2 regions of the Agathobacter rectalis ATCC 33656 genome follow, and region 1 is predicted to be linked to the other one. Evidence: riboswitches for the same ligand, from Rfam matches in the RefSeq annotation. Region 1 holds a riboswitch; the other holds the start of a gene.
What was found. Region 1 has a riboswitch for ZMP and ZTP ahead of EUBREC_RS07005 (IMP cyclohydrolase). Riboswitches for the same ligand answer to the same signal wherever they lie in the genome.
Positions count from the first base shown of each region.

Region 1 (7,540 bases):
ATGTTCAGATACAGATAAAACCTCTGTATAAATGCCTGCTCCCTTGCCCCAGGCGCAAGCTCTATATCCAGCTCCTTAAGTGCCTCTCTCTCATACTGTGATATGATGCCGCCTCTTCCTGCTGCCTTTGGCACAATCCCATCGTTTACGCCTGCAAAAAACATGACCTTTATGTTGGTCAGACGCGTTCTCTCAATATCTCCGATGGTCACAGTGTCGTATCCCGGCGGTATGACTGCTACATCTGCCGCATCCAGTCCTGCATCCAGTATCTGTGTAAATTCCTCTGCATCCATGCATTCATCGCCCAGCACCGCCACATATTTTTCAAAGAGCTGCATGACTATTTTGTATATCTGTCCATATTCCTTTGATGCGGTCTGGTCCCCTGCATCAAGCAGTGCCTGCTCCTTTTTTGCAAGCTTATCAGGTATATCAAGCAAAACTATCAGCTTATATATAGCGAGCACATAGTCCTTTACCGTTGACTTTTTATCGGAAAACACCTGATATACCGGCTTTAGCAGCTCCATTATATACTCCCTGCTTTGGTTTAAAAGCTCAATGTCATAGCCTGCCTTATGCTTTGGCAGCCTGACCCACTTTTTGTCCCATGCGCTTTTACCTCTTACTCCACAGGCGAGCACGTAGTTTTCAAGTACATCTATTTCACTGGCCGAAAGCTCCGTAAAGCCGCACCGCAAAAATCTGAACACCGCATCTGCCGAGAAATTTTGTGCCGCAATATCGGGTATTGACCTGATAAACTCAATAAACGGATGGAAAAGTATCTCCTGTGTGGCATCGATAAAGTAAGGAATATTGTATTTGTCAAATATTTCACGCACATAACCTGCATATATATTCACATCTCCTGTGACTATAGCAATATCTCGGTAACGCAGGTTTTCGTTCCTTACAAGCTCATTAATTCTTCTGGCTATCTTTGTCAGCTCCTGCTTCGGGTCACGCAGACAGTCTATATGAATGTGCTTTGGTGCTTTTTTAAAGGAGCTTCTTCGTTTTCTGAAAAGCTGCTGTTCCATAAAGCTTAGCTCTTCGTTTTCTGCAAGCCGGTAGTTTTTATCAAGGATAATAGGTTCCTCGACTTCTATGCCATAAAACGCTGCCATTTCGGTGAGTGATTTCACTGTCCTTTTTGGCATGTCAAACAGCTCCTGCATGCCTCTGCTCTTAAAGATATCCTCACGACAGTCTATTGTGAGCGTTACATATATTTTCTTTGAAATGACAAAGAGCTTTTTGATGAGCTGGTTCTGTATAGGTGTAAATCCGGTAAATTCATCAAATGCAATGACTGAATTTCTAAGAATTGCAGACTCCTCCGCCACATTGCTAAGCACATTAAGTATTTCCTCTGCAGTGATATATTTGTCCTGCATAAACTTCTCAAATGCTTCGTATAGCACGAGCACATCCTTAAGCTTATCTGAAAGTGTATCCGATAGCATGCCTGAGGCAATATATCTTCCGAGCTCCTCAGGTGATATATTGTACTGCACAAGCTCCGAAAGCAGTGACTTCACCTCGCTTATATAGCCGATGCGGTTTAAGTTTCTGCCTATTACGCCAAGCTTATCCGCCTCCTGTGCCGCAAGCTTTCTGAGTACAAGGTTCTTACCTGTCTCCTCAAGCACCGTGAGATTTGTGATTCCAAGCTCATCAAACACTCTGTAGGCTAAGCGCTTAAAGCTTAGCACATCTATATTCATGATAGCTTTATTCTCCGACAAATCTACAAGCTGTCTCTGCGTCTGCATTGTAAACTGCTCAGGCACTATTACAAGATAATTGTCCCTTGGGTTTGCCTTTGCCTCTTTCACTATCCTGTTAAAGAGATATTTTGTTTTTCCGTTTCCTGAATTACCTGTGATAAACTGTAATGACATAAAAAGACTCCATGATTAACTACTGTGTAAAATGTATACTGTAATTATATCATGAAGTCCCCTATTATTGAATTACTTATTGTGCTTAAATTCAGCTTAATAGCCGCTATACCTTGTGATTAGTGATGGAAAAGTCTGATTCCTGTAAAGCTCATTACCATACCGTACTTATTACATGTCTCAATAACATGGTCATCTCTCACAGATCCACCCGGCTGTGCTACATACTTCACGCCACTCTTGTGAGCACGCTCAATGTTGTCACCAAATGGGAAGAATGCATCAGATCCAAGTGCTACATCTGTATTCTTGTCAAGCCATGCTCTCTTCTCCTCTGCTGTAAATACGTCCGGCTTTACCTTGAAGAACTTCTGCCACTCGCCCTCTGCAAGCACATCCATATAATCCTCACCGATATAAAGGTCAATAGTATTGTCGCGGTCTGCACGTCTGATACCATCCACGAACTGAAGTCCAAGCACCTGTGGAGACTGACGAAGCCACCAGTTGTCTGCCTTTGAGCCTGCAAGTCTGGTACAGTGGATACGAGACTGCTGGCCTGCTCCGATACCGATTGCCTGGCCGCCCTTTACATAGCATACAGAGTTTGACTGTGTATACTTTAATGTAATCATAGAGATTGCCAGATCGATCTTAGCCTGCTCTGTGAGCTCCTTGTTCTCTGTCACAATATTTGAGAAGAAATCGTCATCAATATGAAGCTCGTTTCTGCCCTGCTCAAATGTGATGCCAAATACATCCTTTCTCTCGATAGGTGCCGGCTCATATGACGGGTCAATCTCGATAACACAGTAATTGCCGTTTTTCTTAGCCTTTAAAATCTCAAGAGCCTCGTCTGTGTAGCCCGGAGCGATAACACCGTCTGATACCTCTCTCTTGATTACAAGTGCAGTGCTCTTGTCACATACATCTGAAAGTGAAATAAAATCACCAAATGATGACATTCTGTCAGCTCCTCTTGCTCTGATGTATGCATTTGCAAGCGGTGTAAACTCAATATCCATATCATCAACCCAGTAAATCTTTTTCTCCACATCTGAAAGTGGCTGTCCTACTGCTGCACCTGCAGGTGAAACATGCTTGAAGGATGTTGCGGCCGGAAGACCTGTTGCCTTCTTAAGCTCTCTTACAAGCTGCCATCCGTTAAAGGCATCAAGGAAGTTGATATATCCGGCTCTGCCGTTAAGCACTTTTATAGGAAGCTCTCCCTCCTTCATAAATATTCTGGCTGGTTTCTGATTTGGATTACATCCGTATTTTAATTCGTATTCCTGCATTTTTCTGTTCTCCTGTTTTTATCTGCTTATCTTGTATATTTGACCGTTTATATAGTGTTTTATTTGTTTTTGTTTACGATTCTGCTCTCATACTCGCCTGTTGCGATATCAATATATCTGACAAAAAGTGATACCTTATTGTCTTCGTTTAAGTTCTCCCATACCATATCGGTAAACTCATCGATATCTCCCTCGATGTCTACCCATGTAGGCTCACCCTCAAAGCTTGGCAGTGGATTGCCATCGCCCATATATGTATGGATGAAATGTCCCTCTCCTGCAACCGGTGCTGAGTATGCAAATGTGTATCTGTTGCATGCATCAGGATTACCGTTATTGCTCTTTAAGATTGACATAGCGTAATTGAACTCGCCATTGTCAATATGCATGATTCCTGAAATTCTTGGTGTATAGTTAGGAGCGTCAGGCTCAAACTCTCTTGTCCTTAATGCCTGCTCAAATGTCTGCTGCTTGTCCATCAGCTCATAGATAGTATCTGTCTGGTCACCATTTGTGACAATTGTCTTGTTGCCAAGCACTCTTACAGGTGCGTAAATGATAAGACTTGGATCCTCAAGCTTTGAAGGGTCAAATGCCTGTGTTCTGATGCCCTCGCCATCCTCTACAAATACTCTGTTGCGACTGTTTTCGCTTCTGCCCATGATAAAGTATGCTGTTACAGCCTTCTTACCATCCTTTGTGCGGCCGATTACGATACCTCTGCCAGGGTATGTTGTGCTTGATAATTCCTTTGCTAATGATACTCTTTCCATGTCATCCTCCATGTTTTCTGATAATGTGGTCTGCATCCCCAAATTACTCGGGCCTGCCGGAATAAAAAAGACCGTCCGAACACACATAATAATATAAAGCTCTGCAGGAAACTTATATAAATGTGCGCCCAGACGGTCGGCAATCAACTGTTATACTCCATGTGGTTATCCACTTCCGTCAGTCATATAACTGTCTTTATTTAAGCATGTATTTTTGTCATTGTCAAGTACCACTTTAAAATAAGCATGTACTTATAAGTTATTCTTATAAGTACATGCTTGTAAACAATGCCATTATTTACTAATTTTTAAAGCTATGAATAGGTGCCGGGATTCTTCCTCCACGATTTACAAATGCATCACAAGAGAATCTGTTTACCGGCATAACCGGTGCACTTCCAAGGAGTCCTCCGATTTCTACCACATCACCTACATCCTTTCCGATTGCCGGAAGCAGTCTGCAGGCTGTTGTCTTCTGGTTTATCATACCGATAGCCATCTCATCTGCAATAATTCCTGAAATTGTGGTGGCCTTTGTATCGCCCGGGATTGCAATCATGTCAAGTCCCACTGAGCACACACAGGTCATAGCCTCAAGCTTTTCGAGGGTGAGTGCACCATCGTTTACGGCATCTATCATTCCCTGATCCTCTGATACCGGAATAAAGGCACCTGAGAGTCCGCCGACATATGAGGATGCCATGATACCGCCCTTTTTCACCTGATCGTTTAAGAGTGCAAGTGCTGCTGTTGTTCCCGGAGCTCCGGCTCTCTCTAAGCCTATCTCACAGAGAATATCAGCTACAGAGTCTCCGATAGCCGGTGTAGGTGCAAGTGAAAGGTCTATGATTCCAAATGGCACTCCAAGCTTCTTTGAAGCCTCCTTTGCCACAAGCTGTCCTACTCGTGTAACCTTGAAGGCTGTCTTCTTGATTGTCTCACAGAGCACCTCAAAGTTCTCGCCTCTTACCTTTTCAAGAGCAGTCTTTACTACTCCGGGTCCGCTGACACCTACATTGATGATGGCATCAGCCTCTGTCACACCATGGAAGGCTCCTGCCATAAACGGATTGTCATCAGGAGCGTTGCAGAATACTACAAACTTGGCACAGCCTGATACAGGAAGGTGTTTTGTCACCTCTGCTGTCTCCTTTATCATCTCGCCAATCAGCTTTACTGCATCCATGTTGATTCCGGTTTTTGTAGAGCCAACATTTACAGAGCTGCATACCAGGTCTGTCTCAAGCATTGCCTGAGGGATGGATTTGATTAAAAGCTCATCCGCCTTTGTCATGCCCTTTGATACAAGTGCTGAGTATCCACCGATGAAGTTGACACCTACCTCTTTGGCAGCTCTGTCAAGTGTCTTTGCTATGGTAACAAAATCCTCTGAGCTCTTGCAGGCCGCACCGCCGACAAGGGCGATAGGTGTAACTGAAATACGTTTGTTTACAATAGGGATACAGTAGTTGTTCTCTATCTCTTTTCCTGTTGATACAAGATTCTTTGCAAGTGTTGTAATCTTGTTGTAGATATTCTCATTTACCTTTGCAAGGTCTGAGTCTATACAGTCGAGCAGGCTGATACCGAGTGTGATTGTACGCACGTCAAGATTTTCCTTCTCCACCATGTCATTGGTCTCAATTACTTCACCAATATTTATCATTTTGCTGTTCTCCTTTAACTGTGTATGACATTTTTATGCTAAACTAGATTCGATGCATCATCTCAAAGATTTCTTCCTTCTGACACTTTATTGTTACACCAATTTCTTCTCCAAGTGCATCAAGCTGGTCAGAAATCTCTGCAAATGAAGCTGTAGCATTTGCCATATCCACAATCATCATCATGTTGAAATAACCTGAAACGATAGTCTGTGAGATATCAAGCACGTTTACACTGCCCTCTGACAGATATGTACATACCTTTGCGATGATTCCTACTGTGTCTTTTCCAACAACTGTGATGATTACTTTGTTCTTTGTGTTATCCATAACAACTTATTCTCCTGTTCTCTTATTCTACGGCTATGCGGTCTGATGCCCTGTCTCTCTTAGCCACATACATAGGGAAATCACTTGCCTTATATGGATTGTCTCCCATTGTGACCTCAAGCCTGACGGCTTCATACGCCAGCTTTTCGTAGTTGTTTTCTTTACTAAGGTGTCCCAGTATTACTGAGCCAAATTTATCATGAAGAAGCTCGCATAACAACTGCCCGCTTCTCTCATTCGACAAATGTCCGCTGTCACCCATGATTCTGCGCTTGAGCGGATACGGATATGCCCCTGTCTGCAGCATATTTATATCATGATTGGCTTCAAGCAGCAGCCCATCCAGGTTCTGAAGCTTTGAAACCAGTGCATCATCATACGTGCCAAGGTCTGTCACGACTGCCATCGCATGATTTTCGTTTTTAAATCTGTACGCGACAGGATCAGCCGCATCATGTGATATGTGAAGCGGCTCAAACTCTATATCACCTATCGTAAAATCGACGCCTGCCTCAATAGGATGAAACAGCTCATCATCTATATTTCCAACGGATTTGGTACATTTTATGGCCCCGATTGTGGCCTTTGTTGCATAAATCGGCATATGATAGCGTCTTGCCATGACACCAAGCCCTGCGATATGGTCTATATGCTCATGTGTCACGAGAATCCCATGCATATCTGTGGCAGTCATATCAAATTCATTCAGTCCGTTTTCTATTTTCTTACCGCTGATGCCCGCGTCTATGAGCACATGACAATCATCCGTACCCACGCATATACAGTTTCCACTGCTGCCGCTGGCAATGCTGCATAATTCTAACATGTTAATTCTCTTTCCAGTATAATTCTATTTTGTCTCCCTCATGAAGCTCCTCGGAAAACCGGGCATCTCTGCCATTTATTACAGTGGCTATTGCCCTTCCCTTTCCTGCCTGTAAATCAAATGAGATATGGGTAAATATATCGACAAATATATATGTATCCTTGCCGGACAGCTCTACAGGCTCACCGTTTACAATTACTGTAACTGTATTTTTTGATGAGTCTTCTTCGTGTATTTCTTCCTGTATATCATTTTTTGGCAATTCATTTTCCGGCAATTCGTTTTCCGGCACAGCAGATGCTTCAGCTTCTTTAGCAAAATCATCATGCAGCTCATCGAGCACCTGATTCATCATCTGCTCTGAGGTTCTGGCCACTGTGTTGTCTGACTCTGTGCTGTTTGCATCCTGCTCAGCTAATACCGAAGCCTCATCTGTATCAGACTCTTGTGTGTCATTATAAGTGTTATTGTCGATTCTTGCAACACCATATTCATCTGTTTTCCACTCAACAGAGAAATTTTCGTATACAAGAGTGTCGAGACCTGCCTCTTCATTGTTTACAAATATCATCTGGTCTGTGTCAATAACGAGGTCCATAAACTGCGCAATCTGGCGCACTGTATAGTAATTTCTTGTCTCAATCACATCATTTTCCCTGATGCTGTAATCCTCCGGCTCAAGCTCTCCGTTTACCTGGACAAACCTAGGACATGAAACCCTTCTGCCGTTTATGATAAA
Region 1 covers NC_012781.1:1,448,724-1,456,263, reverse strand. The annotation lists gene addB (helicase-exonuclease AddAB subunit AddB) at 1-1,910, opposite strand, end outside; gene EUBREC_RS07010 (phosphoribosylaminoimidazolecarboxamide formyltransferase) at 2,030-3,208, opposite strand; gene EUBREC_RS07005 (IMP cyclohydrolase) at 3,268-3,981, opposite strand; ZMP/ZTP riboswitch at 4,101-4,177, opposite strand; gene EUBREC_RS07000 (PFL family protein) at 4,283-5,647, opposite strand; gene EUBREC_RS06995 (ACT domain-containing protein) at 5,691-5,975, opposite strand; gene EUBREC_RS06990 (MBL fold metallo-hydrolase) at 5,998-6,801, opposite strand; gene pilM (pilus assembly protein PilM) at 6,803-7,540, opposite strand, start outside.

Region 2 (7,540 bases), 1.0 Mb from region 1:
GTCAAAAACAATTTTATATGAGCAAAGTGCAAGCTGTTCCCTTACACCGCCACAGGTGCGTCCTGATTTGCTTCCCGTTCCTGAATTATTTGAGGCAGGCTTCCCATACTTGGTATCCCCAATCAGAGGATAGCCGATATGTGCAAGCTGCAAACGTATCTGATGATGCCTTCCTGTGAGCAGCTTTATGTCAAATTCTGTTCTAATGCATTCATTTTGTGAGCTGTCCCTATCCGGCGTCACTGATATCACCCTATACTGAAGCACTGCTTTTTTTGCCAGCCTGTCTTTTTCGCTTGTAATTTTTGATGTATTGGTACGCTTGTCAAATGAGATATAATCTGTAAGAGTATGCCATGCCGAGTCATGATTATCTTCTTCCTTATCTGCTCCCGACACTCCCTGCCCTCTGCTTGCCGCACGATAATATTTCTCGGTTGTATGCTCCTTTATTTGTCTGCTTAAAGAAGCCGCTGCTTTCTGATTCTTGGCAAATACCATCACTCCCTCTACCGGCTGGTCGAGCCTGTGCACTATGCCGACATAAGGCGGCTCATTTTTAGCCGCCCTGTAATTTCTTATGAAACTCTCCATATCCTGCTGCCCTATACGCCTGGTCTGTGTAGCAATTCCCGCCGGCTTGTAGCAGATGATAATGTCGTTGTCTTCGTAAATGATATCTGGTTTTCCCATGTTGTAACTCCCGCAAATTGTTATTGTAAATTTTAAATGTTCAGTACATTTACAGTTGCGATACGCAAGCATATAGCCAAGTGTCACCTCACATACAAACGAAGGCAGCATCGGTGTAAAATAATAGTTACTTATTATATTTTATCAACTTAATGAGTTGTTAGCAATGATATTTAAAAACTAATTCTGACAATTTAATATTCTTTTTGCACATTCTATCTGTTCCTTTGTCGGAGGTTCCACCCCCTCAAGCTGGTATGGTATACCAAGCTCCTTCCACTTGAACACCCCAAGTGTGTGGTACGGCAGCACCTCAACCCTGTCCACGGTTTTAAGTGTGTCGATAAACTCTCTAAGCTGATTTAAATATCTCTCATCCGTGGTGATTCCAGGCACAAGCACATGACGTATCCACATTTTTTTACCGTTTTTTGAGAGATATTGTGCCATATCAAGGATATTCTTATTTGTCTGTCCCGTAAGCTTTTTGTGCTCCTCGTCATCTATATGCTTGATGTCCAGCATGAAAAGATCTGTATATTTCATCAGCTCATTAAATTTGCCGAAGAACGGTTCTTCCACGGTAAACGGATTTCCTGATGTGTCAAGGCATGTGTTTACACCTTTTTCCTTTGCAAGCTTAAATAGCTCTGTGACAAAGTCTATCTGCAAAAGTGCTTCACCTCCGCTTACTGTAATGCCGCCTGTTTGCTTCCAGTACGCTTTATAGCGCATGGCGGTCTTTAGCACCTCCTGCGGTGTCATCAGCTTTGCACCGTCATTTTCGCCGCATTTGGCCCATGTATCCGGATTGTGGCAGTATTTACAGCGCATATTGCAGCCCTTCAAAAATACTATATATCTCACTCCCGGGCCGTCGGCTGAACCGAAGCTTTCTACCGAGTGTACTCTTCCTAGTGTTTCTCCCATGTTTTTCCTCCTTTAGGTTGTTGTTGCTGCTACTTTTATTTTTATGGTACGGAATTTTCGGCAACCCGCCGACCGGGACTTTGCAATGCTCAGGTTCTTCGGGCTAAGAGGCTGTATGAATTATGATTTTGGTTTTCTATGCTTGACGCGACCGGCTTTTACGCGCCTTCCGAAAATTCCTTACGCTGTGGTGTTATTTAGAAAATCAGAATATGCAGGCACTTGGCCTGCACATTCTGGAATATCTATAATTGTATATTAACTCTGTAAATTTATATCACATACATAATATATGGCATATCCTAATATGATCTACGAATTGCTCCGTTGCCCTGCAACTTACGCAATTCTACAACCATTCGCAATCCGCTTCTTTTCTTACGAAAATCGCTTCTTGCTCATGTTTGTTCGGGTCACAAGAGCATACTACTCTTTCTGCAAGCAGAATCGTAGTACACTCTGTGACACCTTAGATCATATTACATTCTCTCGTGGCATGTACGTGAGATTACATCGAGCTGCTGCTCTCTTGTGAGGTCGATGAACTTAACTGCGTATCCTGATACTCGGATTGTGAAGTTTGCGTACTCCTCCTTCTCAGGATGCTCCATTGCATCGATGAGCTTCTCTTTACCGAATACGTTTACATTGAGGTGATGTGCACCCTGATCGAAGTATCCGTCCATTACGTTTACAAGGTTGTCAATTCTCTCACCCTCGTTGTTTCCGAGTGCTCCCGGGTTGATGGTCTGTGTATTTGAGATTCCATCAAGTGCCCACTCATATGGAAGCTTTGTGAGTGAGTTTAAGGATGCGAGAAGTCCGTTCTGCTCTGCGCCGTATGATGGGTTTGCTCCAGGTGAGAGTGGCTCTCCGGCTTTACGTCCGTCAGGCATTGCTCCTGTAGCTTTTCCGTATACTACGTTTGATGTAATTGTAAGGATTGATGTTGTAGGCTCTGAATCACGGTATGTGTGATGCTTCTTTAACTTGTCCATGAATGTCTTAAGAAGCCATACACCGATTTCGTCCGCGCGGTCATCATCGTTTCCGTATTTAGGGAACTCTCCCTCAATTTCGAAATCCTTTGCCAGTCCGCTCTCGTCACGTACTACTTTAACCTTTGCATATTTGATTGCTGAAAGAGAATCGATTACGTGTGAGAATCCTGCGATTCCTGTTGCGAATGTTCTCTTTAAGTCTGTATCCATGAGTGCAAGCTCTGCTGCCTCATAGTAGTATTTGTCATGCATGTACTGGATAAGGTTTAATGTATTTACATAAATGTCTACTAACCAGTCCATCATCTTGTCGTATTTCGCCATTACCTCGTCATAGTCAAGGTACTCTGCTGTGATAGGTGCGTAGTTTGGTCCTACCTGCTCACCTGATTTCTCATCAACACCACCGTTGATAGCGTAGAGGAGACATTTTGCAAGGTTCGCACGTGCTCCGAAGAACTGCATTTCTTTACCTGTCTGTGTTGCAGATACACAGCAGCAGATTGCATAATCATCGCCCCATACAGGCTTCATTGCATCATCGTTCTCATACTGGATTGAGCTTGTCTCAATTGAGATGCGGGCTGCATAATCCTTGAAGGTCTGAGGAAGCTTTGATGAGTAGAATACTGTGAGGTTTGGCTCCGGTGCAGGTCCCATGTTCTCTAATGTATGGAGGAAACGGAAGTCTGTCTTTGTAACCATTGAACGTCCGTCCACACCTGTTCCTGCCACGTCAAGTGTTGCCCATACAGGATCACCTGAGAATAACTGGTTGTATGAAGGGATACGTGCAAATTTAACCATACGAAGCTTCATTGTAAAATGGTCAATGAGCTCCTGTGCTTCCTGCTCTGTGAGGATGCCCTTGTCCATATCTCTCTTGATGTAAATGTCAAGGAATGTAGATACACGTCCTACTGACATTGCTGCACCATTCTGTGTCTTGATTGCTGCAAGGTATCCGAAGTATAACCACTGAACTGCCTCTTTTGCGTTTGTTGCAGGTCTTGAGATATCATATCCGTAAATCTCTGCAAGCTTCTTCATATCCTCAAGACATTTAATCTGCTCTGCGATTTCCTCTCTTAAACGGATAACATCATCTGTCATCTGTCCACAGCCACAGTTTGCCTTATCCTTCTTTTTCTCCTCGATGAGATAATCAAGTCCGTATAACGCTACTCGACGGTAATCGCCCACGATACGTCCACGGCCGTATGTGTCAGGAAGACCTGTAAGGATCTTTGCATGACGGACCTTCATCATCTCAGGTGTGTATGCATCGAATACTGCTGTGTTGTGTGTCTTATGATATTTTGTGAAAATCTCCTTGAGCTTGTCGCTTACATTGTAACCATATGTCTCAGCAGCCTGCACCGCCATCTTGATTCCACCGTAAGGCATGAATGCTCTCTTTAACGGCTTATCTGTCTGAAGACCTACAATCTGCTCGAGGTCCTTTAATGACTCATCTATATATCCAGGGCCGTAAGCTGTGATTCCTGTTACAACCTCTGTCTCCATGTCAAGAACTCCGCCCTTGGCACGCTCCTCTTTCTGTAATTTCTGGAGTGCATCCCACAGCTTGTTTGTAGCATCTGTCGGATCAGCTAAAAAGCTCTCGTCTCCGTCGTATGGAGTGTAGTTGTCCTGAATAAACTGACGGACGTTGATTTCCTCTTTCCAAAGACGTCCTTCAAATCCATCCCACTCTTTCATTTCTATCATTGTAATATCCTCCTTAAAATGTGTGAATGTTACTTCGTTTGATTAGTTTTGTTTAACTGTGGTTAGTATATACTTACTACAGTATTTTTGTCAATATCCATGTTGTTTCTTTTGAGATACATTCCCTAGTTATTTACACGACTATGGCTGATTTTATAATCAAAAAGAGCCGGCTGTCCGGGTTTATCGCCCAGACGGTCGGCTCTTATTTGTTATATTTCATGTGGTTATTCCACTTATCCGTCAGTCATATAACACGTTCATAGTAGACTATTTTTCTCAATAAAGCAATAGGTTTTTAGAACTATTTTTATTCTTTTCTATTCCGCACGGACCGCCCAGCGCATCTTCGTGGACCTGGCACGTCCGTTCTGAGCACATTCCTGTGCTGATGGACGAATCACATCCTTGGAATAGTCGCTGTATATTCCTGCTTTATATCCTGCCTTGAGTGCCTTTTTGACCAGCTTGTCCTCTCCTGAATGGAAGGTAAGGATGGCAGCTCTTCCTCCGGGCTTTAATGCTCCCGGAAGCTTTTCCATAAACTCATATAGCACCTCAAACTCATGGTTTACGTCTATGCGGAGCGCCTGGAATGTGCGCTGACAGGTCTTTTTGATTATGTCCTTCTTATCCTTTTCAGGCAGAAAATCGAGTGTCTGCTCTATAATGTGACGAAGCTTTGTGGTCGTACCTATGCGGTTCCCCTTCCTGATCTCGTCTGTGATAGCCTTTGCAAGCTCCTCGCAATACGGCTCATCTGAGTTCTCATAGAGCATACCTGAAAGTTCCTCACGGGATATATTATCAAGCCGCTCTGCCGCACTGATACCGGCATTTGGATTAAGACGCAGATCCAGCGGTCCATCCACCTTAAACGAAAAACCACGCTCAGGATTATCTATCTGCATTGATGAAACTCCCAGATCGGCAAGTATGAAATCAAAGCCTCCTACTTCCTTTGCAATCTCATCTATTGTGCAGAAGTTTTGAAGCTTTATGGTGAGAATATCCTCTCCAAAGCCTGCTTCAGCGAGACGCTTTTTTGTCTTTTCAGACTCGATTGGGTCAACATCTGTAGCAAACATATGTCCCTGTCCTTCAAGCTTTTCAAGCATTGCCCTTGTGTGGCCACCGTATCCGAGTGTGGCATCAAAGCCTGTCTGTCCCGGCTTTATGTCCAGAAAATCTATGATTTCTTTTACCATTATGGATATGTGCATGCCCGCAGGGGTATTTCCCTTGCTGATGACATGCTCAATTGTATCCTTGTATTTCTCCGGATTTAATTCCTTGTATTTTTCCTCAAATTTTTTGGGATATTTTCCGCTATAATGCACGCGGCGCTTGTGCTGTTTTTCTTCGCTCATTTTATGCTCCGTTTCATTCTGGGTTAGAACTGTTACGCTGACTTTTGCTACAGTATAACTTTTATTTTACTTTTCCGCAAGATAATGACTTACATTCCTATACCATCTGCACGAGCCACACGTCGCTTTTCACCATGAAGTATCCGATGACTACCTTTATCAGCTCTGTGGCCTGCACAAGGAAGTACACTGCTACTATGCCAATTGCTGTGTATTTGGCGAGCACAAATGCCACCGGCACCACTATCACCCACGTAAATACGGAGTCAAACAGAAATGTGACCAGTGTCTTGCCGCCTGAGCGGAGTGTGAAATACGACGAATGTGTAAATGCACAAAACGGCATAATTATCGCTGATACCGCTATGAAGCTTGTTGCGAGTGACTTGATTTCATCTGTTGTGTTATATATCTGAGGGAAAAATCCGCCTACCAGAAGCATGACCGCCGCCATTACAGAACAGCAGAACACACTGAACACTATCATCTTGTTATCCGCATCCTTTGCCTTTTCAAGCTCACCGGCTCCAAGATACTGCCCTACAACTATGCTGATGCATGCGCCAAGCTGTATAAACACGATATTGAAAAGGTTTGTTATCGTTGTCGCAATGTTTAAACCTGCGATTACCGAGAGTCCTCGTACTGAATAGCACTGTGTAACCGTTGTCATGCCTGCTGCCCATAAAAGCTCATTGAGCATGAGTGGCAGTCCCTTGATGAATATAGTCTTAAACTCACCAAACGGCATTCCTATTCCTCTGTAAGCGCCCTCGAGATATCTATTCTTATCCCTGTTTTTATGCGCCCACAGCACAACTATTATTGTCTCAATATATCGCGACATCACAGTGGCAATAGCGGCTCCCGCCACACCCAGCTTTGGTATCGGTCCTATTCCGAAGATGAGCAGAAAATCAAGCACCGCATTGCTTCCAACTGCTGCAAAGCTTGCAACCATCGGTACAAAAGTCTGTCCTGTTTCCTTTATGTTTGTCGCATAGGCCTGCGTCACCGCAAACGGTATGAGACCTATCATAACAATTTCCAGATATTCCTTTCCATATGCCAGTGCTACCTCCGTGGCACCGTTTCCTGCCGTATCTGTCAGATAAAGTGATATGAAACCTGTTCCGTTCGTGATAAACAGTGTCATCGCTATTGCTGTAACAAGCAGCGCTGCATACAGCTTGAATCTGAAGGAATACATATGCCCCTTATGATTTCCCTTGCCAAAATACTGTGCTCCGAATATACTTGCCGCTGACACCGCCCCAAACACTGCCAGATTGTACACAAATATGAGCTGGTTTACGATTGCTACTCCCGACATCTGCTCTGTACCAAGCTGTCCTACCATAATGTTGTCCAGAAAGCTTACCAGATTTGTGATTGCATTCTGGATTATCATTGGTATGGCCAGCATGAGATAGCGCTTATAAAATGCTTTGTCTCCTATATATTTTTGTCTGAATTTATGCATATTTGTCCCCCTTTCGATTTCTCCATGGTCCTTTCGTGCAATGTTACTATTCTACTACGTCAGACTTTATTTTTCAAATATTTTATGTGTTTTTCCTTAACTTATTTTAGGATTCAGAATTTTGTATCATAATGGCCATGGGGCGGGGCGTAAGTCACAGAGTCCGGGTGGGCACGCCACGCTCTCGCTTCCGCTACGCTTCGCAGCTAAGATTCTGTACGAATTATGCCTTGGGGTTTTTCTATGCTTGACGAAACCGGCTTTTATGCGCCGTCCATGGCGCATAACGCCTTGCCCAGCCGTCCATGGCTGGACATTTCTAGGTTTCATGG
Region 2 covers NC_012781.1:424,237-431,776, reverse strand. The annotation lists gene EUBREC_RS02140 (RluA family pseudouridine synthase) at 1-693, opposite strand, end outside; gene pflA (pyruvate formate-lyase-activating protein) at 874-1,623, opposite strand; gene pflB (formate C-acetyltransferase) at 2,103-4,355, opposite strand; ZMP/ZTP riboswitch at 4,537-4,616, opposite strand; gene rsmH (16S rRNA (cytosine(1402)-N(4))-methyltransferase RsmH) at 4,676-5,725, opposite strand; gene EUBREC_RS02120 (MATE family efflux transporter) at 5,823-7,208, opposite strand.
Region 2: another riboswitch for ZMP and ZTP. It lies ahead of pflB (formate C-acetyltransferase); the one in region 1 lies ahead of EUBREC_RS07005 (IMP cyclohydrolase).